Regions from separate parts of the Arthrobacter sp. CJL-S3 genome, predicted to be linked through region 2. Evidence: riboswitches for the same ligand, from Rfam matches in the RefSeq annotation. Region 2 holds a riboswitch; each other region holds the start of a gene.
The links. Region 2 has a riboswitch for S-adenosylmethionine ahead of AC06G6_RS05990 (bifunctional o-acetylhomoserine/o-acetylserine sulfhydrylase). Riboswitches for the same ligand answer to the same signal wherever they lie in the genome.
Positions count from the first base shown of each region.

Region 1: another riboswitch for S-adenosylmethionine. It lies ahead of AC06G6_RS18760 (DUF1737 domain-containing protein); the one in region 2 lies ahead of AC06G6_RS05990 (bifunctional o-acetylhomoserine/o-acetylserine sulfhydrylase).
Region 3: another riboswitch for S-adenosylmethionine. It lies ahead of AC06G6_RS13255 (aminotransferase class V-fold PLP-dependent enzyme); the one in region 2 lies ahead of AC06G6_RS05990 (bifunctional o-acetylhomoserine/o-acetylserine sulfhydrylase).

Region 1 covers NZ_CM160046.1:4,079,500-4,087,197, reverse strand. The annotation lists gene AC06G6_RS18780 (UDP-N-acetylglucosamine 1-carboxyvinyltransferase) at 1-847, shown strand, start outside; gene AC06G6_RS18775 (glutamate--cysteine ligase 2) at 971-2,161, shown strand; gene AC06G6_RS18770 (O-succinylhomoserine sulfhydrylase) at 2,180-3,388, opposite strand; gene AC06G6_RS18765 (rhodanese-like domain-containing protein) at 3,389-3,820, opposite strand; gene AC06G6_RS18760 (DUF1737 domain-containing protein) at 3,817-4,044, opposite strand; SAM riboswitch class IV at 4,139-4,253, opposite strand; gene AC06G6_RS18755 (aminodeoxychorismate lyase) at 4,416-5,378, opposite strand; gene cls (cardiolipin synthase) at 5,472-6,947, shown strand; gene pabB (aminodeoxychorismate synthase component I) at 6,979-7,698, opposite strand, start outside.
Region 2 covers NZ_CM160046.1:1,342,167-1,349,864, forward strand. The annotation lists gene AC06G6_RS05965 (NAD(P)/FAD-dependent oxidoreductase) at 1-1,009, shown strand, start outside; gene AC06G6_RS05970 (amidohydrolase family protein) at 1,021-2,229, shown strand; gene AC06G6_RS05975 (histidine phosphatase family protein) at 2,264-2,944, opposite strand; gene AC06G6_RS05980 (CPBP family intramembrane glutamic endopeptidase) at 3,009-3,791, shown strand; gene AC06G6_RS05985 (VOC family protein) at 3,913-4,551, opposite strand; SAM riboswitch class IV at 4,756-4,872, shown strand; gene AC06G6_RS05990 (bifunctional o-acetylhomoserine/o-acetylserine sulfhydrylase) at 4,937-6,253, shown strand; SAM riboswitch class IV at 6,403-6,518, shown strand; gene metX (homoserine O-acetyltransferase MetX) at 6,629-7,698, shown strand, end outside.
Region 3 covers NZ_CM160046.1:2,909,791-2,917,488, reverse strand. The annotation lists RNA gene ssrA (transfer-messenger RNA) at 1-285, shown strand, start outside; gene AC06G6_RS13290 (CatB-related O-acetyltransferase) at 436-1,224, shown strand; gene AC06G6_RS13285 (hypothetical protein) at 1,359-1,493, opposite strand; gene AC06G6_RS13280 (hypothetical protein) at 1,543-1,914, opposite strand; gene AC06G6_RS13275 (fluoride efflux transporter FluC) at 1,977-2,351, opposite strand; gene AC06G6_RS13270 (fluoride efflux transporter FluC) at 2,348-2,761, opposite strand; gene AC06G6_RS13265 (metal-dependent transcriptional regulator) at 2,754-3,461, opposite strand; gene AC06G6_RS13260 (class I SAM-dependent methyltransferase) at 3,498-4,256, opposite strand; gene AC06G6_RS13255 (aminotransferase class V-fold PLP-dependent enzyme) at 4,403-5,869, opposite strand; SAM riboswitch class IV at 5,904-6,017, opposite strand; gene AC06G6_RS13250 (glutamyl-tRNA reductase) at 6,150-7,484, opposite strand; gene hisN (histidinol-phosphatase) at 7,590-7,698, opposite strand, start outside.

The DNA.
Region 1 (7,698 bases), 1.7 Mb from region 2:
GCTCGACCGCTCCTTCGTGCTCAGCGAACGCGGCGACACCGTCACCGAAAACGCCATCATGGCCGCCGCCCACCGCAGCGGCACCACCGTCATCCGCAATGCCAGCCCCAACTACATGGTGCAGGATCTCTGCTTCTACCTGCAGATGCTCGGCGTCGGGATCGAGGGCGTGGGGACCACCACGCTGAAGATCACCGGCCGCCCCGCCGTTGACGCCGACATCGAATACTTCCCCTCCGAGGACCCGATCGAGGCGATGAGCCTGATCACCGCGGGCATCGTCACGAACTCGGAGGTGACCATCCGGCGCGTCCCGATCGAGTTCATGGAAATCGAACTCGCGACGCTGGAGCAGATGGGCCAGCGGCTGGAGGTGTCCGGCGAGTACCTGGCCCGGAACGGGCGCACCCGGCTGGTGGACGTCACCACCCGGACCTCGGAACTGCGCGCCCCCGAGGACAAGATCCACCCCATGCCCTTCCCCGGGCTGAACATCGACAACCTGCCCTTCTTCGCGGTCATCGCCGCGAACGCCCAAGGCCAGACGATGATCCACGACTGGGTCTACGACAACCGGGCGATCTACCTGACCGAGCTGAACAAACTCGGCGCCCAGGTGCAGCTGCTCGACCCGCACCGGATCTACGTCAACGGACCCACCAAATGGCGCGCTGCCGAGGTGGGCTGCCCGCCGGCCCTCCGCCCCGCGGCCTGCCTGCTGCTGGCCATGCTCGCCGCCCGCGGCGTCTCGGAACTGCGCAACATCTACGTGATCGAGCGCGGCTACGAGGATCTGGCCGAGCGGCTCAACACCATCGGCGCGAAAATCGAGTACTTCCAAGACTGAATCCGCTGGACTAATCCGGGCAACGCCGGGTCACTCCGCGCCCATCGGGAGACGCCGCATGGGCGCGGAGTGACCCCCCGTTGAGGTAGCGCGTTTCGGCGGATCCTGACGCACAATAGAGACATGCGCACCTTCGGCGTGGAGGAAGAACTGCTGATAGTTGACCCGGAAACGGGGATGCTGCTTGCCCTCGCCGATGTCATGCTGCCCAGCCTGGTCCCGCCGAAGCAGGACGCGGGCCCCGTTGACCCGACGAAGCTGCATGACGTCGGGGTTGGCACCGATTTCAGTTACGAACTCAAACTCGAACAGATCGAAACCCAGACGCGGCCGTGCCTGGACTACACCGAACTGCTCCGGCAGCTCAATGAGGGCCGGGCCCTCGCGGACCGCGCCGCCCGGGTGCACGGCGGCCGCGTCGCCGCCCTCGCCACCTCGCCGCAAGGCTCCGCCACGCACTTGACGCCGAATCAGCGCTATCTGACCATGCAGCAGCGCTTCGGACTCACGGTCCGGAACCAGCTGACCTGCGGGCTGCACGTCCATACCTTCGTGGAGTCTCCGGAGGAAGGCGTGGCCGTGATGGACCGGATCCGCGACAAGCTCGCGGTGCTGATCGCGCTCAGCGCGAACTCCCCCTACTGGAACGGCGCGGAGACCGGGTTCGAAAGCTACCGCACGCAGGCCTGGAACCGCTGGCCGGGGTCCGGTCCCACGATGATCTTCGGCAGCCTGCCGGTCTACCGGCGGGTGGTGACCCGGCTGATCGAAAGCGGCGTCCTGATGGACGAAGGGATGATCTACTTCGACGCGCGGCTGTGCCGGCAGCATCCCACCGTGGAGATCCGGGTCGCCGATGTCTGCCTGCGCGCCGAGGACGCGGCGCTGATCGCCGTGCTGGTGCGGGCGCTCGTCGAGTCGGCGTCCCGGGAATGGAACGACGGCGTCGATCCCGCCCCGGTGCCGACGCTGCTGCTGCGGATGGCCGCCTGGCAGGCCAGCAACTGCGGCCTCGGAGGGCAGCTGCTCGACTTCGGAACCTTCACCCCGGCCCCCGCCGCGGAGGTGGTCCACGCGCTGGTGGACTTCGTGGCCCCCGTGCTGGAGGAGCAGGGTGAGCTGGACCTGGTGCGGGCGGGCGTCGGCCGGATCCTGGCGGAGGGCACCGGATCGCAGCTGCAGCGGGCGCCGTTCCACGCCGGCGGGCTCGCCGCCGTCGTCGACCGGGCCGTCGAGGTGACCACCGGGGGAACCGTCACCGGGGACCCTGCGGACCAGGGCTCCTCCCTGGGCCGGGTCCGCCGCCGGCCCTGACGGCGGACCGGAACAGCCCTACACCTGCTTGAGCGCCTGGCCGAGGTCGCGGGTCAGGTCCTCGAGGTCCTCGAGACCCACGGAGAGGCGCACGACGCCGTCGCTGAGCCCGATCGCCGCCCGGCCCTCGGGCCCCATGGCGCGGTGCGTTGTGGTGGAGGGGTGGGTGATGAGCGACTTGGAATCGCCCAGGTTGTTTGAGATATCGATGATCCGCAGCGCATCGAGCAGCGCGAACGCCGCCTCCTTCGCCGAACGCCCGGCGGACGGGGAAAGCTCGAAGGTCAGCACCGTGCCGCCGGCCTTCATCTGCCGGGCGGCCAGCTCGTACTGCGGGTGGGACGGCAGGAGCGGGTACCTGACCCAGCTGATGGCGGGCTGCTCCTCAAGCCATTCGGCCAGCCGCAGCGCGGAGGCGGAGGAGTGGTTCACGCGCAGGGCCATGGTCTCCAGCCCCTTGGTCAGCACCCAGGCGTTGAACGCGGAGAGTGCCGGGCCGGTGTGGCGCATGAGCTGCTTGACCGGGCCCTCGATGAACTCCTTGGTGCCCAGGATCGCGCCGCCGAGCACCCGGCCCTGGCCGTCGATGTGCTTGGTCCCCGAATACACGACCACGTCCGCGCCGAGCTCCCCGCAGCGCTGCAGCAGGGGGGTGGCAAAGACGTTGTCGACGACGACCGTCGCCCCGGCGGCGTGGGCCAGGTCGCTGACGGCGACGATGTCCACGATTTCCTGCATCGGGTTCGACGGCGACTCGAAGAAGACCGCCGTCGTCGGTTCGGACAGCGCGGACCGCCACTGCTCCAGGTCCGGGCCGTCCACGAAGACCGTCTCGACGCCCCAGCGGGGCAGGATCTCGTTGAGGATCACGAAGCAGGACCCGAACAGCGAGCGGGCCGCGACGACCCGGTCGCCGGCGGCCAGCAGGGCGCCGAGGGCAGTGAAGACCGCGGACATGCCCGAGGCGGTGGCGAAGCAGGCCTCGGTGCCTTCGAGCAGCCGGAGCCGTTCCTGGAAGGTGGCCACCGAGGGGTTGCCGTAGCGGGAATAGACGAAGCGCTCGTCCTCGCCGGTGAAGGCGCGTTCCGCGGCGGCCGCGGATTCGTAGACGAAGCCGGAGTTCAGGAAGATCGGTTCGGACGTTTCCTGGAAGCCGGTGCGGTCGAGTCCGCCGCGGACGGCCTGGGTGTCGGCGCTCCAGCCGGTGGCGTCAGGGTTGAAGGTCACTTAGTGCTTTCCAAGGTTGGTGGGCAGGCCGCGGTTTTTCCAGCCGTTGACTGTGCGTTCGCCGTAGCGGTCCGGCTCGCCTTCGAAGCCCTCAAGGACGTTGTAGGAGATGAACCCGGCCTCCGTTGCGGCGATCGCCGCGGCGATGGACCGGGCGCCCGAACGGCACAGGAAAACCAGTTCGGTGCCGCCGCCGTCCGGGGCCTGTTGTTTCAGCTGCAGCTTCAGCTCTTCTATGAAGCGCGAATTGGGGATGCCGCCGGCCAGGTTCCACTGGATGAAGAGCGGGTCATGACGCGTTCTGCCCGCCGGCTTGGTGTCCGGGATGCCGATGTGGGCCCATTCACCCTCGGTGCGGACGTCCACCAGGATGGCGCCGTCCTCCAGCTTGGCCCAGGCCTCGTGCGGGCTGAGGTCCCCGGCGTAACTCACGCGTGGCCCTCGCCGTCGAACTCGAGGTCATCCACCGCATTGGCGATGGCGGCGTCCGCGCTGGCGATCGCCGCCGGCAGCACGACGGCCTGCGCCACGATGACGGTGCTGCCGTTGAACGTGGCCGACGGGCTGCCGTGCAGCACGTAGCCCTCGGCGAGGGCGGCCGAGACGCGCTCGCAGAAGGCGCGGTCATCGGGGCCGGTGAACAGGCGGAACGCCAGTCTCTCCTCGGCGGCACCGGGGACAGCGCGGGTCGGGGCGGGGGCTGTTACGGGGACAGCGGGGGCGGACGCGTCAGGCACGACGGATCTCCTTCTTTCACGCTTGCAGCTCGAATGGTCGATATGCCGAGTATTCACCTGAGGCACCCCGCCGCGAAAGGGAGGGTTGCCGACCGGCCAGTCAGGGCTTGGCGCCGGTTCTCATTACTCACCAAAAAACGTAACACCTGCGGCGCCGGCCCGCACCGCCGCCGCCGTCATGTTAAGTAACGGTCCTCCACACAACGCGGATCCTCGCAGTCAGCGACGGCCCGTTCCGGCGCCCAGGGCCGCCGCCAGGTGTCCCCGCGGCGCCTTTTGGGCGGGGCGGATCATTCGATCGTGGCGTACAGCGCGTTGAGCTCCGCGGTGAGCTGCCGGCGCAGCTCCGGGGTGCCGATTTCCTTGCCGTCGATGTGGTTGACGGGCGCCAGCAGCCGGATGCTGGAGATCAGCCACACGGCGTCGGCGTCGTACAGGTCGCGGGGCTCCAGCGGGCCGTAGCCCAGCTCCCAGCCGGCGGCCTTCGCCGCGGTGAACAAGGCGCCCTGCGAGGTGCCGGGCAGGATCCCGCTGTCGAGCTGGGGCGTGATGAGCCGCCGGACGGTGCGGACCCCGCCGGCGCCGTCGTCGGTGGTTTCCAGGTGCGCGAGCAGCACGGTCGACGTCGGTCCCTCCAGGACCCGGCCGTCCGCGGAGGTGAAGATGACGTCGTCCGCGCCCTGGGCATGCGCGTAGCGCAGCGCGGCCATGTTGACGGCGTAGGACAGGGTCTTGGCGCCAAGGAGCAGCCACGGGGCCCGTTCCCCGATGTCGCTGTCGTAGCCGCGGTCCAGCAGGATCACGTCGATCCCGGTGTCGCGCTGGCGCCTCCCGGCGGGGCCGGGGGCGGAAGCCTGGACCCAGCAGGTGGGCCCGGGCGCACCTTCGACGCCGCGGGTCACGAGGAGCTTGACCACAAGTTCGTCGTCCCCGACGGTTTCGGCGCCCGGCACGTGCTGGCGCCGGTATTCGCTGATCGCCGTCGCGATGGCCCGGCGCCAGGTGTCCTCCGCCGGGATGTCCAGCTCCAGCAGCCGGGCGGACCCGGCCAGCCGGTTCAGGTGCGCCTGGAGTTTGCGGGGCTGCCCGCCCACGGCCAGCAGCGACTCGAAGACCCCGTCGCCGCGGGTGGCGCCCTGGTCCGTCGCCATCAGCTGCGGCTTCGTGGCGTCGGCCAGCCGGCCGCCGTCGAACGCCGGATCCAGGAAGACCAGCACCGGGACAGGGGCGGGGGCGGCAGCAGGAGAAGTCATGGCTTCAGCTTAGTGCGGCAGGCTGCGGGATAGGATTTGACGGTTGCCCGTTCCGGAACTGTTCCGCGGGTCTGGAACTTGAGGGGTTCGTCTGTGTTGTGGCCTTTTTCCCTGGCGGAATCTCTCCCGTCCTGGGTGATCCTGATCCTCACCATCGTTGACCTCGCCATCCGGGTGCTGGCCCTGGGCATCATTCCCGGAAACCGGCGCCCCACCACGGCCATGGCCTGGCTCCTGATCATCTTCTTCGTCCCGGCCGTGGGCCTGGTCCTCTTCCTGCTCTTCGGCAACTTCCGGCTCTCCCGCAAGCGCCGGGCGCAGCAGGACGCCGTGAACACCCGGGTACGCGCCGGCACCTCCGATCTGGCGATGCTGGAAAGCGGCTACGAGGGCCCGGAATGGGTGTCCTCTGCGGCGGAACTGAACAAGACACTGGGCTCGCTGCCGATGGTGGACGGCAACCGCGTGGAGCTCCTGCCCGGCTACCCGGACTCGATCAAGGCGATGGCCGCCGCCGTCCGGGACGCCAAGGAATTCGTCAACGCCGAGTTCTACATCCTGAGCTCGGACCACGTCACGGATGAGCTGTTGACCGCGATGGAGGACGCCGCCGAACGCGGCGTCGAAGTCCGCCTCCTGTTCGACCACCTGGGGACCCTGCGGATCAAGGGCTACAGCAGGCTGATCGCCCGGCTCAAGGCCAGCAAGATCCGCTGGCGGCCCATGCTGCCGCTGAACCCGCTGCAGGGGCAGTGGCGCCGTCCGGACCTGCGCAACCACCGCAAGATCATGGTGATCGACGGCGAAATCGCCTTCACCGGCTCGCAGAACCTGATCGAGCCCTCCTACAACAACCCGCGGCACCGCAAGATGGGCCGCGAATGGGTCGAGCTGATGGCGTCCCTGCGCGGGCCGATCGTCACCACGCTCAACGTCGTCTTCGCCACGGACTGGCTCAGCGAAACCGACGAATCCCTCGAGGACCAGCTCGCGCACCGGCCCGAGCTGCACGCCGGGCACGTCACGGCCCAGGTGGTGCCCAGCGGCCCCGGTTTCATCACCGAAAACAACCTGCGGCTCTTCAACACGCTGATCTACTCGGCGCAGCGCAAGATCTCGATCTGCAGCCCCTACTTCGTCCCCGATGATTCGCTGCTGTATGCGGTGACGACGGCGGCGCAGCGCGGCGTCGACGTCGAGCTCTTCGTCTCGGAAAAGGGTGACCAGTTCCTGGTCCACCACGCCCAGCAGTCCTACTATGAGGCGCTGCTGGAGGCGGGGGTGCGGATCTACCTGTACAAAGCCCCGTTCGTGCTGCACGCCAAGCACTTCACGATCGACAACGAGGTGGCCGTGCTGGGGTCCAGCAACATGGACATGCGCTCCTTCTCGCTGAACCTCGAGGTCTCGGTGATGCTCCTGGGGGAGGACATCGTGCAGCGGATCAGCGCCGTGGAGGACACGTACCGGGACATTTCGCGCGAGCTGACGCTCGAGGACTGGATGAAGCGGCCGATGGGGGTCAAGTACGTGGACAACGTCGCCCGGCTGACGGCGACGCTGCAGTAGCCGGCGACGCGCGGCAGCCCGGAGCGGGGAGTCAGCCGGCCGGGAACTCCGCGCCGAGCGCCGAGAGGACCCCGAAGGCCTTGGTCCGGATCTCCTCGTACTCCTCCTCCGGCGAGGAATCCGCGGTGATCGCGCCGCCGACGCCGAGGCTGAGTCCGGTGCCGCCTCCGGGCAGCTCCGTGAGCACGAGGGTGCGGATCGCGACCGCCAGGTCGGTCGCGCCGTTGAGCGAAAAATAACCGATCGCGCCGGAGTACACACCCCGCGGGGCGCCCTCGAGCCGGTCCAGGATGCCCATGGTGCTGACCTTGGGTGCGCCGGTCATCGAGCCGGCCGGGAAGCAGGCCGCGACCGCCTCGGCCCGCGGCATCCCGGGCCGCAGCCGGGCATCGATGGTGCTCACCATCTGGTGGACCGTGGCGTAGCTTTCGATCGCGCAAAGCCGGCTGACCGACACCGATCCGGGCACGGCGAAGTGGCTGAGATCATTTCGCAGCAGGTCCACAATCATGATGTTCTCGGCGCGGTCCTTCGGGGAGGACTCCAGCTCGTGCCGCAGCAGCGCGTCCCTGGCGGGGTCCGCGTCCCGGTGCCGGGTGCCCTTGATCGGCTCGGCCCGCATGCCGCCGTCGGCCGTGATGCGCAGGAAACGCTCCGGCGAGGTGCTCGCCACGGTGAGGTCCCCGAACCGCAGGTAGCTCGCGAACGGCGCGGGATTCCTCCGGCGCAGCGCCAGATAGGCCTGCCGCGG
Region 2 (7,698 bases):
GTACCACGCCTCCTCGCGCTCGGCCCGGCAGCTGATCCCCAGCTACGGCCCTCCCGTGGTGCAGGAGCTCACCCTCCGCACGCTCGAACTGATCGCCGCCCAGGACGCCCACCGGCCCGAACCGGTGCTCTCGCCGCGCAGCTTCATGCTGATCGGCGACGACGCCACCGTCCGGGAGCAGGCCAGCGGCCACATGCAGCCGATCAGCCACGCCGAGGCCCTGGAACTCTGCCCGGCCCTGGTCCCGGACTCCTTCTCCGCCGCCGGCCTGGACACCGGCTCCTTCGCCTGCAACGCGCCCCTGCTGCTCGAGGACCTCCGCCGGCATGCGGAAGCCAACGGGGTGGACATCATCACCGGCGCCCGCGTCCACTCTGCCCAGCGCCTGGGTTCGGGCTGGGAACTCGGCGCCGGACAGGAGGGCTTCCAGGCCGCCGTTGTGGTCAACGCCGCCGGCGCCTGGGCCGACGAACTCGCCGTCCTCAGCGGCGTCGAGAAGGTCCAGCTGCAGCCGTACCGGCGCACCGCGGCGATCGTCGACGTCGAACACCCCCTCCCGGAAAGCAGCCCCATGGTGGCCGCCGCCGACGACTCCTTCTACTTCCGCCGCGACGGCGACCAGGTCCTGATCTCGCCCTCGGAACACGAACCGAGCGGGCCCGAGGACGCGCAGCCGCACCCGGGGGACATCGAACGGCTCATCGCCCGGCTCAACACCATCACCACCCTGGGCATCCGCGGCGTCCGCCAGGCCTGGACCGGGCTGCGGACGGAAGCGGCCGACGGCGTCCCGGTCGTCGGGTTCGACGCCGAGGCCCCCGGGTTCTTCTGGCTCGCCGGCCAGGGCGGCTACGGCCTCCAGACCTCCTCCGGCATCGCCGAACTCGCCGCCGGGCTGATCCTCGCCGGCCAGGGCGCCGCCTCTGCCGCAGGCGGCAGCACGGCCCCGGGTCCGGCATCCCGGACAGTGGAAGCGCTGGCGGCGACGCGCTGGTCCATCCGGCGCTGAAGAATGGACTCATGAGCACCCTGATCACCAACATCGCCGAGCTGATGACCCAGGACCCGGAGCACCGGGTCCTGAAGAACGCGGCGGTGCTGATCGAGGGCGAACGGATTGCCTGGCTGGGGCAGGCGGCGGACGCACCGGCCGCCGACGAGGCCGTCGACGCCGGCGGCCGTGCCCTGCTGCCGGGCTGGGTCGATTCGCACACCCACCTGATCTTCGCCGGGGACCGGACCGCCGAGTTCGAGGCCCGGATGGCGGGGGAGAGCTACAGCGCCGGCGGGATCGCCGTGACCACCGGCGCCACCCGGGCCACGGGCGACTTCGACCTCACCCGGCTCGCGCTGGGCCGGGTGGCAGAGGCCGTCTCGCAGGGCACCACGTACCTGGAAACCAAGACCGGTTACGGCCTGGACATCGACAATGAGGCCCGCAGCGCCCGGATCGCCTCCACCGTCGTGGACGAGGTCACCTACCTCGGCGCGCACCTGGTGCCCGCCGGGATGGACGCCGAGGAGTACACGGACCTCGTCTGCGGCCCCATGCTCTCCGCCGTCCGGCCGTTCGTGCGCTGGGCCGATGTCTTCTGCGAGCGCGGCGCCTTCGACGAGGACCAGTCCCGGCGCGTGCTCCAGGCCTGCAAGGACGCCGGTCTGGGCCTACGGGTGCACGGCAACCAGCTGGGCGTTGGTCCCGGGGTGCGGCTCGCGGTGGAATTCGGCGCGGCGAGCGTGGACCACGTGAACTACCTGTCCGCCGCCGACGTCGACGCCCTCGCGGCCAGCTGGTCCGGCTGGGACCGGGACGCAGGAACTGGTCGCGGCACGGTGGCGACGTGCCTGCCGGCCTGCGATCTGTCCACCCGCCAGCCGCTGGCGCCGGGCCGGGAACTGCTCGACGCCGGTGTGCAGCTCGCGCTGGCCTCCAACTGCAACCCGGGCACCTCCTATACGAGCTCGATGGCGTTCTGCGTCACCACCGCCGTGCTCCAGATGGGCCTCAGCGTCCACGAGGCGGTGCGTGCCGCGACGTACGGCGGGGCGCTGGCCCTCGGCCGGGAGTCCGGGACCGACGTCGACGGCGGACGCGCCGTCGGCTCGATCGCCGTCGGGCACCGCGCGGACCTGCACCTGCTCAACGCCCCGTCCGCCACCCACCTGGCCTACCGGCCGGGCATGCCGCTCACCCAGGCCGTCTGGCGTGCGGGGGTCCGCGCCCGCTAGGTGACCGCCCGGTTTCCGGAGAGAGCCGCGGCGGCTAGAAGAACATCGGCGGGGCGTCCAGCACCGTCTCATCGACGCGCCGGTCCTCCCACTGGCTGAACGGCTTGTCCAGCTCGTACTTGCCCTCCCCGGTGCGGTACAGGGTGCGGACCTCGGCGTTGTCCGGGTTGTTGAGCGACTCGAAGTACTCCACCGACCAGTGGAACCAGCGCATGCAGAACAGCCGCATGGTGAGCCCGTGGGTGACAAACAGCGCGTTGGGGGCGTAGCTCGGCTTGGACCAGTGCCGGTACAGGGTCTCCATAAAGGAGGAGATCCGGTCATAGACATCCGAGCCGGACTCGCCTTCCCGGAAGCGGTAGAAGAAGTGGCCGTACGCGTTCCGGAGTTCCTTCTGGTCCTCGATCTCCCCGGCGATCTGGAAGTTGGCCCAGTCCTGCTCCCGGAGCCGCGGCTCCTCGATCACCCGCTCCACCAGCGGACCGAGGTTGAGCGCCTCCAGGGTCTGGTAGGCCCGCAGGTACGGGGAGACGTACACGCACACCGGGCGGCCGTCCAGCAGACGCCGGACCTGCTCGCCGGCCGCCCGGGCCTGCTCCACACCGAGCTCGGTCAACGGAATCCGGTAATCGGGCACCCGGTTGTAGATCGAGGTGTCGGCGTTGGCGGCGGACTGGCCGTGCCGGATCATGATGATTTTCCCGGGCGCACTCATAAACCCCAGCATAGGCGGCAACGCAGGGTAAGCCGGGCAAGCCAAGACCGGGCAAGATAGGAACATGCTGGTTCCCTCCCGCCGCCGCCTGCGGCTAGAAGTCTGGATCGTCCTGGGCCTGTCCCTGGGGCAGTCCGCCGTGTACTCGGTGGTCCAGTTGCTGGACAAGATGACGCGGGCGCCGCTGGCGGAGGGCACCTCCACCCTGAACCGGTCGCAAAGCAGCCGCGAGTACTTCGATCTGACCTACCAGCTGCTGGATATCCTCTTCGCCCTGGTGCCGGTGGTCCTGGCGCTCTATTTCCTCACTGACCACCGGACATCCGGCCTGTCCGGAGGCGGCAGCCGCGGCACCACGGCGTTCCAGAAGCTCGGCCTCAATTTCGCGCGCCCCGGCAGGGACCTGCTGCAGGGATTCGGCCTGGCGGCGCTGATCGGCATCCCGTCCCTGGGCCTGTACGCCGCGGGCCGGGCGATGGGCATCACGACGGCGATCATCCCCAGCGCGCTGGATTCCTACTGGTGGACCGTGCCGGTGCTGGTCCTCTCCGCGATCCGGCACGGGATCGTGGAGGAAGTGATCGTCGTGGGCTACCTGCTGGACCGGCTCCCCAAGCTCGGCTGGAGCCTGCCGCTGGCGATCTTTGCCAGTTCGATGCTGCGCGGCAGCTACCACCTCTACCAGGGCTTCGGTCCGTTCATTGGCAACGCCATCATGGGCGTCATCTTCGCGCTGGTCTACACCAAAACCCGGCGCCTGATGCCGCTGGTGATCGCGCACGCCGTGCTGGACGTCGTCGCCTTCGTCGGCTTCAGCCTCTTCGGCAAGTCCATCGGCCTCGGCTGAGCCTGCCTTGCCCTAGAAACGGGGCCCCGGCCCAAGGGCGGGCGTTAAAGTTTCGGCCGCCATCGGTGGGTGACGTCATTGGCACCCGCTGATGGCGGCCGAAGTGTGGGGCGGTGAAGCGTTAGATGGTGACGGCTCCGGAGGCCGTCTCGAACGTAACGGAGAGGATGCCGGGTGTCCCGCGGGGAGCGAGCCAGTTCACGGCCACGTCTTCCAGCGGCTTCTCGACCGGGACACCGAGCCATTCGGTGACACGCTCTGCCGAGCCGGCGATCGTGAGGGCGGACATCTTGACGTTGCTCTCGTAGGCCTTCGACGGGTGGAGGTCTGGATCGCCTTCCCACTTGAGCATGTACGGGACCTGGGGGTCGGCGATGAGCCCCAGGATGCCGATCTGCTTCCAGACCAGTTCGCGGCCGTCCGGGAACTTGCGGTTGCCGTTGACGGCGGCGCGGCCGAGCCGCTCCTCGAACGGGGCGAGGTCGTCAACTTCGACGCACCAGCCCATCCAGCCGCCGCCTGCTTCGGACCGGGCACGGACGGCCTGGCCGAAGGGGGCCTTGTCGGAGGCGGGGTGGTTCAGGACCTCCACGACCTCGACATATTTGTGTCCCGCTAGCGGGATGATCATGTTGCGGGTCCCGAATCTGGGATGTACTCCGCCCTTCACGGCTTCGACGCCGAGGGCAGACGCAATTCGTTCGGTGGTGGCAGCGAGGCCATCTTGTTCACAGGCGTAAGAGACGTGATCCATGCGCATGCCCTCATCTTGACACTTTGTGATGCCCCTCTCAGCTTAGGCTCTCCTAACCGTGGTGGGATGTCATTTTTGGGGGGTCTCCGCGGGGCACTATCCCCTATCACCGGGCGGAACGGAAGGGCCATCCGGACCCCTCCTGGAGCGCAACTTCATCTTCGTCACAAAGCTATCCAGAGCCCGGAACCGGTTCCTAGACTGGGCTCAGGTCATGAGTGCCAGCACTACAGCCCCGGCTTGCTGGCCGGCAACCCTCGTCACGCGGTGGGGTGCCCCGGGTGAAGACCTGGCCGTCCGGCACCCGCCGGAAGGCAAGCGCGGCTCCAGTGTTGACCCGGGCCCAGGGGCTCCGGTGCAGCCTGTGCCCGGTCCCCTAAGGAGTGTCCCGATGTCCAGTGCCTGGTCCTTCGAAACCCGCCAGATCCACGCCGGCCAGGAGCCGGACAGCGCCACCGGCGCCCGGTCGCTGCCGATCTACCAGACGACGTCGTTTGTCTTCCCCAGTGCCGAAAGCGCCGCCAACCGCTTCGCCCTCGCCGAACTCGCCCCCATCTACACCCGGATCGGCAATCCCACCCAGGATGCCGTGGAACAGCGGGTGGCCAGCCTGGAGGGCGGACTCGCTGCGCTGCTGCTGAGCTCCGGGCAGGCCGCTGAGACCTTCGCGATCCTGAACGTCGCCGAGGCCGGCGACCACGTGGTGGCCAGCCCCAGCCTGTACGGCGGCACATACAACCTGCTGGCGCACACCCTGAAGAAGTTCGGCATCTCCGTGACGTTCGTCGAGGACCCGGACAACCTGGCCCAGTGGCGCGACGCCGTGCAGCCCAACACCAAGCTGTTCTTCGGCGAAGTGGTCTCCAACCCACGCCAGGACGTGCTGGACATCGAGGGCATCTCGCAGGTGGCTCACGAGGCCGGCGTCCCGCTGATCGTGGACAACACGCTCTCCACCCCGTACCTGATCCGGCCGATCGAATGGGGGGCGGACATTGTCGTGCACTCCGCCACCAAGTACCTCGGCGGCCACGGGACCGCGATCGCGGGCGTGATCGTGGATTCCGGCAACTTCGACTTCGGCCGGGACCCGGAGCGCTTCCCCGGCTTCAACACCCCGGATCCCACCTACAACGGCCTGGTCTACGCCCGGGACCTCGGCAAGGACGGCGCCCTCGGCGCCAACCTCTCCTACATCCTCAAGGCGCGCGTCCAGCTGCTGCGCGACCTCGGCTCGGCAGTCTCCCCGTTCAACGCCTTCCTCATCGCCCAGGGCCTCGAGACCCTGAGCCTGCGCGTGGAGCGGCACGTCGCCAACGCCAGCAAGGTGGCGGAATGGCTCGAGGCCCGGGACGACGTCGAATCGGTCGCCTACGCGGGGCTGCCGTCCAGCCCCTGGTACGAGCGCGGGCGCAAGTACGGCCCGAAGGGGACCGGCGCCGTCGTCGCCTTCAACATCGCCGGGGGAGCGGAGGCGGGCAAGCGCTTCGTCGACGCCCTCGAGCTGCACTCGCACGTGGCCAACATCGGCGACGTGCGCTCGCTGGTCATCCACCCGGCGTCGACCACCCACAGCCAGCTGTCCCCGGAACAGCAGACCGTCGCCGGGGTAAACCCCGGCCTCGTCCGGCTCTCCGTGGGCCTGGAGCACATCGATGACATCCTCGCCGACCTCGACGCCGGATTCCGCGCGGCCAAAACCGCCTGAGCACCCCCGGCCCCCGGCGTCCGGCCCCCGGCGTCCGGCCCCCGGCGTCCGGGCGCCGGGGCCCGGATAAACGCGGAAAAGAACGCGGCGAGTCATAAGTTCGTCACAATCTTCGCCACCGGGCCGCCGCATTTCGTAGACTCAGTGCAGGTCATGAGTGCCAGCGACAGCCCCGGCTTGCTGGCCGGCAACCCTCCTTTTGCGGCGGGGTGCCCCGGGTGAAGACCTGGCCTGCCGGTCAGCTGACGGCGGGCAAGCGCGAAGTTAGGTCCTCACATGACGATTGCCGTCACCCGCCAGGGTGTACCTGTAAGCAAGACCTCCCACCCGGATGCCCCGGGGGACACGGCGCCAGACGGGGTTGTCCCGGTCGGAATGGTCCCGGACGGGGCTGCCCCGGACGGAACCGTCCGGTATCTCCGGATCGGCGACCTCGAGCTCGAGTCCGGTGCCCGGCTGCCGGACGTCACCCTCGGCTACGAGACCTGGGGGACCCTCAACGCGGACCGCTCCAATGCCGTGCTGATCGAGCACGCGCTGACGGGGGACACCCACGTCACGCGCGGCGCCAGCGAGGAGCCGGGGTGGTGGGAGCAGCTCGCCGGCCCCGGTGCCCCGGTGGACACGGACAGGTACTTCGTCGTCTCGATCAACATCCTCGGCGGCTGCTACGGCTCCACGGGACCCTCGACGCCGGCACCCGACGGAAAGCCCTGGGGCTCGCGGTTCCCGCTCGTCACGCTGCGGGACACGACCGAGGCCGAAGCCAGGCTCGCCGACGCCCTGGGCATCCGGAGCTGGTACGCCGTGCTCGGCGGTTCCCTGGGCGGGGCGCGCGCGCTGGAATGGGCCGTCAGTTACCCGGACCGGGTCCGGCGCTGCGCCGTGATTTCGGTCGGCGCCAGCAGCACCGCCGAACAGATTGCTTTCGCCCAGGCGCAGACCCTCGCCATCCGGCAGGACCCCCACTTCAACGGCGGGGACTACTACGGAGGGCCGGAGCCGGAAGCGGGCCTGGCCCTGGCCCGGCGGATTGCGCACATCACCTACCGCTCGGCCGCGGAGCTGGACGGACGCTTCGGCCGGAACGCCCAGGACGCCGAGGCGCCGCTGGAAGCCGGATCCCTCGCCGGGCGCGGCCGTTACCAGGTGGAGAGCTACCTCGACCACCAGGGCAACAAACTTGTCCGCCGCTTCGATGCGAACAGTTACATCGCCATCACCGAAGCGCTCATGAGCCATGACATCAGCCGGGGCCGCGGCGCCCTCGCCGAGGCCCTGGCTCCGGCCACGGCGGAGTTCCTGCTGGCGGCCGTCGACTCGGACCGGCTGTATTTCCCGGCCCAGTCCCACGCGCTCGCCGCTGCCCTGCCGGGCGACGTCGCCGTCCACACCATCGAGGCGCCGATCGGGCACGACGGTTTCCTGACCGAGATCGGCCAGCT
Region 3 (7,698 bases), 1.6 Mb from region 2:
ACCAATAAGTGCCGAATCAAAACGCACTGACTTCGCTCTCGCTGCCTAAGCAGTAAGACAGTCCGTCAGCCCGAGGTTGCTATTGCCCCGGATCCTGGCGTCATTTAAATAGCCACTGCTGTTTACCCCCGTCATCGGGGTGAACGGGACTCTTTGATGACTGGGCCCGGATCAGCCAGCTGTTTGCAGCATGGCTGGGGCCGAGAAAATCCGACGCAAACTGCGCCCGGAGAAGACCTGACAACACGACATCGGACGGGGGTTCAATTCCCCCCATCTCCACCTGAGAAAACCCTTGGATCCTTGTGATCCAGGGGTTTTCTTTTTGCCCGTTGGCGTGAGGCCCGATTCTTGCCGGTGAATCAGCGCGGCTGGACTCACCTGCGGCAGTCGTGCAGGGACACAATCCCGTAAGGCTCAAAGTACGCTCTAGGGATGCAGACTCGACTTACGGTAACGCCCGAACTCACAGCGGAACTCTTCGATAAGACGATTCTCCTCCGGCGCGACAGCCCGGCGCCGAAGGGCGGGACGTACGGCTGGCTCACTGAGGGTGCCGAGCTCACGTTGTTCAACGACGTTGTCATCGAGCAGAATGTCGGGCTCTACGGCGGCGCGTACATGCCCATGATCGGCGGGCGGCGAGCATCCGGGCTTGCTTCCGTCGGCGCATTTACGTACTCGTATTCCGGGCTGCCTGACGGTGCGAGTGTCGGACGATACTGCTCCATTTCCGGCGGCCTCCGGTTCATCGATTCAAGCCACCCGCTCGAGCTACTGACCACGTCCGCTCTCACCTTCCGCCCCGCAAACCACCTTTTCCGCGAGTTTGTCACCGACGCGATCACGGAACACGCAGCCGGATACTCGACCACACCGGATAAGCCATACCCGCGCATCGGAAATGACGTCTGGATTGGATCTAACGTCACTCTCGCGATGGGAATCGAAATCGGGACGGGCGCAGTTGTTGCGACCAACAGCACCGTCACCAGGGACGTTCCCCCCTACGCGATCGTGGGCGGCAACCCCGCACAGGTCATCAAATACCGCTTCGACGAAGCCACCATTGAACGGTTGCTGAGCAGCCGTTGGTGGAGTTACGATCCGCGCCAGGTGTTCCACTCGCTCGGAACGGACTTCACGGAACTGCTGGAAGGCATCGACGCGGGGGACCTCAGCCCCTACCCGTTCGCTCAGGTCACCTTGCCCGCGGCACCCTAGCAGCTCGCAGATACGCGGGGAGGAACCCCGGGAACCCGTTGCCCCAACGGACGTAACAGGTTCCACACAAAAGGCCGGAAGCGTCAGCTTCCGGCCTTTTGCTTTGCCTGCACTGCCCGGCTGGCGGGCCGTGGTTAGCGCTTCTTGATGTGGGCGACGGGGTCCGTGTGCGTTTCCGCGACGTTCTTGGACTTCTTCTCGGCGCGTTTTTCCTTGATGGTTTTTACCGGTTTCTTGGCCGTGCTCTGGTGCGGCGTTTTGTCAGGCATGTGGGCGCTCCCTAACAGCAGGGGGCCGGGATGGCCCCGTGATATTAAGTTACGCCTCGGGCACCGCAACGTCCACGATGCCGACGAAGCGGCTGCCCACGCCCTCATATTCGCTGCGGACCAGCCCGGCGGCGACGCCGGGGACCTCGTACGGCGCGTGGTGGGCGCACCATACGTAGGTGAACTCCGGCCACCACTTCTTCGGCCGGGCTGCCTCGGAGAACCCGCAGACCGCGCAGGTCAGCTGGACCCAGATGGGGCGCTTGCCGGTGCGGTTGGCCTTGGACTGGACGAGCCAGGCCGGCGGGTTGTCCAGGAGGTCGCCGAGTTCGGCGTCGCTCAGCCGGGACGGGATGCCGTGACGGTGGGCCATTTCCAGCGGAATGTCGAGGATCTGGGCTGCTTCACGTCGGGTAACCATCCTTCAACGATACGGGATGGGAGGGTCCCCGCATCGCCGTCAGGGCGCCGGCGTTAGGCTCGTCACAGCCCTGTGAGGGCCAGCCCGAGCGCCGCCGCCGCCAGGCCGGCGAGCAGGTTCGCGGCAATGTTGAGGGCGGCGGCGCGGTAGCGCGTCTCGCTCACCAGCCGCACCGTGGCGGTGGTCCAGGAACTGAACGTGGTGAGGCCGCCGGCGAGCCCGGCCGTGAGGCCGGTCTGCCACTCGGCCCCGAGTCCCAGCTGCCCGGTGATCCCCAGCGCGGCGCCGATGATGAAGGAGCCGGTCACGTTGACGGTGAGGGTCGCCCAGGGCCAGTGCGGGTGGCGCCCCGGGTGGTGCGCAAACCAGGAGTCGACGGCGAAACGCAGCAGGGCGCCGGCCACGCCGAAGATGCCCACCAGCACGGCGGTGATCATGCGGCTCCGCCGCTGAGGTCGGCCAGGGCCTTGCCGGTTTTCCAGCCGGCGGCCGCGGCGCCCAGGCCCAGGCCCAGCGACAGGCCCAGGTACGCCAGCCAGCCGGCGTGGAAACCGGCACGGAACTGCTGGTCGACGGCGAACACCACGGCCGAAAACGTGGTGAAGGAGCCCAGCAGTCCGGGCCCCAGCCCGGCCCGGAGCCAGAACGCTGTCTTCGGCCGGGCGATCCAGACCGTGGTGAGGGACGCCAGGACAAAGCTGCCGACGACGTTGATTACCAGGGTGGTCCAGGGGATTGCGCCGGTTGTCTCGGGAAACACCAGGCCGGCACCGTAGCGCAGTTCCGTTCCGATCAGGCCGCCGACGGCGACCGCCGCCCACGCGCGCCAGGCGTTGGTGTCACCCAAGGCTGCAGCCGGGATGGCCGGACTCGCTGTGGACCCAGAGGGCGGAGGCGACTTCCTCGGCGAGGTCGAACTCATGCCGGGCCGCACCGGAACCGATGCGCACCACCAGGGCACCGCCGAACGGCTTGCGGCCCAGGACCTCGACCTCGGCGTCCAGGTCGATCTCCTCGGCCGAAAGGTAGCGCAGCAGCTCGGGGTTCTCGTCGCTGATCCGGGTGATCCGGCCCGTGTGGCCGTCGTCGAGGTCGCTCATCCGGTGGGCCGCGGGCACCTGCACGGAACCGTCCGCCGCCGGGATCGGATCGCCGTGCGGGTCCCGGACCGGGTTCCCGAGCTTGGCTGCCATCCGTTCGATGAACGTGTCCGAGACGGCGTGTTCCAGGAGCTCGGCCTCGTCGTGGACCTCGTCCCAGCGGTAGCCGAGCTCCCGGACCAGGAACGTTTCAATGAGCCGGTGCCGCCGGACCATGGACAACGCCAGCCGGACGCCGTCGGCCGTCAGCGTGATGGCGCTGTAGGGCTGGTGGTCCACGAGGCCCTGGTCCTTGAGCTTTCGGACCATCTCGGAGACCGAGGAGTTGGCCACGCCAAGTCGCTGGGCCAGCTGGGTGGAGGTGATGGGCTTGTCCTGCCACTCCGTAAAGGAGTAGATGACCTTGACGTAGTCCTCGATCGAGGAGGAGGGCAGACTGGTCTTCACAGTTTCCAGCCTACCGTCAGGCGGCGCCGGAGGCCGTCAGGCCCGGACGGCCCGCCAGCTCTGCGTCAGGTAGGGGAGCGGGAGGACCTCGCCGGGGTGGTGGCCGAGGTGCTCGTGCAGATACCAGTCGAGGTTGCCCAGGACCTTGGCCCGGGTCGCCTCACCGGCCGCCAGGTAGTAGCTGCGGGACTTCGTCAGCTCGATGATGTCGGCGGTGCGCACCGGATCTTCCCAGCGCGTGAGGTGGCTCTCCAGTCCCGTGAATTCCGGGCCGAGGGGCGGCCTGAAATCCGCCTTGTGGACATCGCCGGCATGCATGATGCGCGAGAGGCGGTGCACCCACGGAACGGAGGTGTCCAGCTGGTTCCAGATCAGCCCCAGCACACCGTGGGGGCGGAGGATCCGTGCGATTTCCGTGCTGGCCAGGAGCGGATCGCACCAGTGCCAGGCCTGGGCGACGGTCACGACGTCGAACGCACCGGCGGGCAGCCCGGTGTGCTCGGCGGTCCCCACGACGGCGGTGACGCCCGGGAACGTCCGGCGCAGCTGGTCCAGCATGTCGGCGGAAGGGTCCACCGCGACCGTGTGCAGGCCGCGCCCGACCAATAGCGCCGTGAACTTCCCGGTTCCGGCGCCGAGGTCCGCGGCGTCCCTCGCGCCCGGGGGGATCAGCCAGTCAGCCGATTCGGCCGGATACCCGGGGCGGACACGTTCGTAGTGTTCCCCGCCGTCCTGGAAGCTCTGCCCCAGCTCCTGGCGGCGTTCCTCATGCAGTTTGGGTCCGCCGCGTGCCACGAGCGTTCTCCTTCGGCAGGTCCGGATGGGTACCTTTCGAATTTACCGCACGCGTGGGGGCGGTGGTTCCGCACCGGGACGCCACCGGGCCCCCTGCGGGACCGCTGCGGGACCGCAGCGGGACCGTAGGGGCTGCAGCGGCGCCGTCAGTCCTGGGTGCAGGGGGCCGCGCCGGCGGTGCCGGGCGTGTTGGGGGCCCAGTGCGGGTAGGTGCGGGTGTCGTTGGACGGCACCCAGCGTCCGGCGTCCACGACGTAGTCCCAGCCGAGGCCGGTCCGGCGCAGCTCCTGGAGGGCGGCGAGCAGCCGCTGGGCGTCTTCCAGCCGGGAACCCAGACCGAAACTGGCCCGCAGGGAGCCCGAGGGCAGCCCGAGCCGCCGGAGGAGGGGGTGCGCGCAGAAGCGGCCGTCCCGCAGGCCGATGCCGTGTTCGGCCGACAGGTACGCCGCCACGAGGCCCGCGTCGTAGCCTTCCAGCGAAAAGTTGACGACGCCGATCGTGCCTGTCCCCGCGGCGGTGTCCGGCCCGGCGCCAGCCGGAGCGTCGAAGGAAGCACTGTCCGAGAAGATCTGGTGGACCGTCACGCCGTCGATCCGGGCGAGGCCCTCGACGAGGAAGGACCGGATCGCGTTTTCGTGCGCGTGCCACTGGTCCACGTCCAGGTCGGCGATCACCTGGGTGGCCCGGGCGAGGGTGGCGGCGCCGAGGACGTTGGGCGAGCCGCCCTCATGCCTGGCGGGGCCGGTGGTCCAGCTGACACTGTCAATCCGGGCGTCCTGCACGGCCCCGCCGCCGGCCAGGTGCGGGGTGCCGGCGTCGAGCCAGTCGGGGCGGCCGACCAGGACGCCGGCGCCGAACGGTGCGTAGAGCTTGTGCCCCGAGAAGGCGAGGTAGTCGACGTCGTCCGCGGCGATGTCGATCCGCCGGTGCGGCGCCAGCTGGGCGGCGTCGACGACGATCCTGGCGCCGTAGTCGTGGGCCAGGGCGGCCAGGGCCCGGATCGGCAGGATCTCTCCGGTGACGTTGGAGGCGCCGGTCACGGCGAGCAGGCTGACGCCGCCGTGGGCGAGCTCCGCGCGGAGCAGCTCCAGCGTGGCGGCGAGGGTGGGGGCGGCGATGACGCTGCGGTGCGGGACGCGCTGCCACGGCAGCAGGTTGGCATGGTGCTCGATGTCGAGGTACAGCACCTCGCCGGTGTGCACGCCGCCGGCGGCGGGCAGGCACCCGGCCAGCAGGTTCAGTGAATCGGTGGTGTTCCGGGTGAAGATCACCGCATCGTCCGGCCGGCCGCCCACGAACTCCCGGACAATGGTGCGGGCGTTTTCGTAGACCGAGGTGCTGATCTGCGAGGCGTAGCCGGCGCCGCGGTGGACGCTGGCGTAGAACGGCAGGATCTCGTTGAGGTAGGCCGAGACGACGGACAGGGCAGGGGCCGAGGCGCCGTAGTCCAGGTTGGCGTAGCGGACGTGGCCGCCCTGGATCAGCGGTGCCTGGATCTCGGCGCCGGTCACGGCGGCCAGCGGCCGGCGGGCGTCGGCGAACCGCGCGTCGGGACGGGACTCGGTGGCGCCGGCCTGGAATTCAGGAGTGGCGGGAATGGTGGCAGTCGTCATGGGACCTCGCTCGAAAAGGACCCCACACGCCGGGGATCCGCGCTTGCCGGGTCCGTTCCGGACCGGCCAGGTCGTCACCCGGGGCACCCCACCGCGAATGGAGGGTTGCCGGCCAGCAAACCGGGGTTTCGCGCTGGCACTCGTGACCTGCTTCGAGCGTAGGTCATACCCCGTTCCGGCGGAAAGGCGCGGGCTTAATGTGAAGCCGTTTGTTACGCCGGTGCCCGCCGGGCAGCCAAACCACCGACCCGGCGCGACGGTCCGGCGGCAGCAATCCGCGCTAGGAGTCCTCGGCAGCCGCGCTCAGGCTTCCGGTCTGGACCCTGAGGCCGAACAGGGCATCCAGCGCAGCGGTGTAGTCATCTTGACGTCCGAGTGCGGCGAGCTCCCGGGCGCGGACCGTCGGGGTATGGAGCAGGCGACGGATCATGTGCCGCAGGGCGTGGTTGACGTCTTCAGCCGAGGCGCCCCGGGCATGCTGCCTGTTGACGCGCTCCATTTCGCTGAGGAGGACCTGATGGAGGTGCTCGCGCAGGGCGACGACGGCCGGATCCACGGCGCGGACGGCATCCTGTTCCTCGAACTGGCGTGCCGCCCGGCGGACCAGGGCGCGGGCGTGGCGCAGCGCCTCGGCGTCCGCGGGGGGAGCAGCGATGTGGACCGACTCCAGCGTGATGAGGTCCACACCTGGCAGCTCCATAACCTGTGGGTCGAAATCATGGCTGGGTGCCAGGTCGATGACGGCGAGGGGGCGGGCGCCGTCCGCACGCCACCGGGCGAGGGCGGCAGCACCGATGCGGGCACCTGAACCGCTGCAGCCAATGACGAGGTCGGCTCCGGCAACGGCTGCCGGCAGTTGCTGCGCGGAGAGGGCGCGACCTCCCCTGGACGCCACGAAGGCCTCCGCACGGCCGGAATGGGAGAAGACAGAAATCTCGGAACAATTTCGGTGCCTGAGAAGCTCCGCCACGCACGCGGCGTAGGCGCCGGTACCGAAGAGAACGGCCGACGTCCCGGCGATCCCGGCCCGCCTTGTTCCGGCGGCGGCAAGGTCCAGGGCAACAGCAGCGATGGATCTGCCCGCGCTGCTGAGAGCAGTCCGGGCCCCCACGTCCTTCGCTGTGCGGGACGCGGCTTGGAACAGCCTGGCCAATCGCCCGCTGCTGGTTCCGGCGGCCTGTGCGTCGGCGAGCGCACGCCGGACCTGGCCGGCAACTTCGCGCTCACCCACGACAACTGAATCCAAACCGGCGGCAACGGCGAATAGATGTTCGACAGCCGTGGCACCCCGGAGTTCCTCGAAAAGGGCCGACAGGAGGACCGTGGGCAGCCCGGAGCTGCGGTGGACCGAATCGAGGACCTCTGCGCGGGCGGCCTCAACGCCGGTCGCGGACGAAACTTCGCAATAGATTTCGAAGCGGTTGCACGTGGACAAGACCACCGACGCGGTGATGGTCGAACGGTCGGAGACCAGCTGGGGCGCGAGCCCGGCGGAAGCGGCGTGCAGAGCGGCGGCGGATCCGATGTCCAGATCCCGGTACTTCGCCACGAACACGAGCAGGACCGTGCCGTTTCCGCCGGTGCCGCGGACCACGGCTTGAAGCGTGTCAGACAAGGCTGCTCTCCTCCCAAAAGATGCCCTACCTTTGAGGCAGGCCGTCAGGCCGCCGTCTTGGAAAGAGTCCTACAGGGAGGTTGGGGAATCCTTGGAGGCAGGCTGCTAGAGCAGGTCGTCCAGGCCCGGGTTGAGGCGCTTGAGGACCTCCGAGTGCAGGATGGAGTTGGTGGCGAGGGCGTTGCCGCCGAACGGGCCGTCTTCGCCTTCGAGG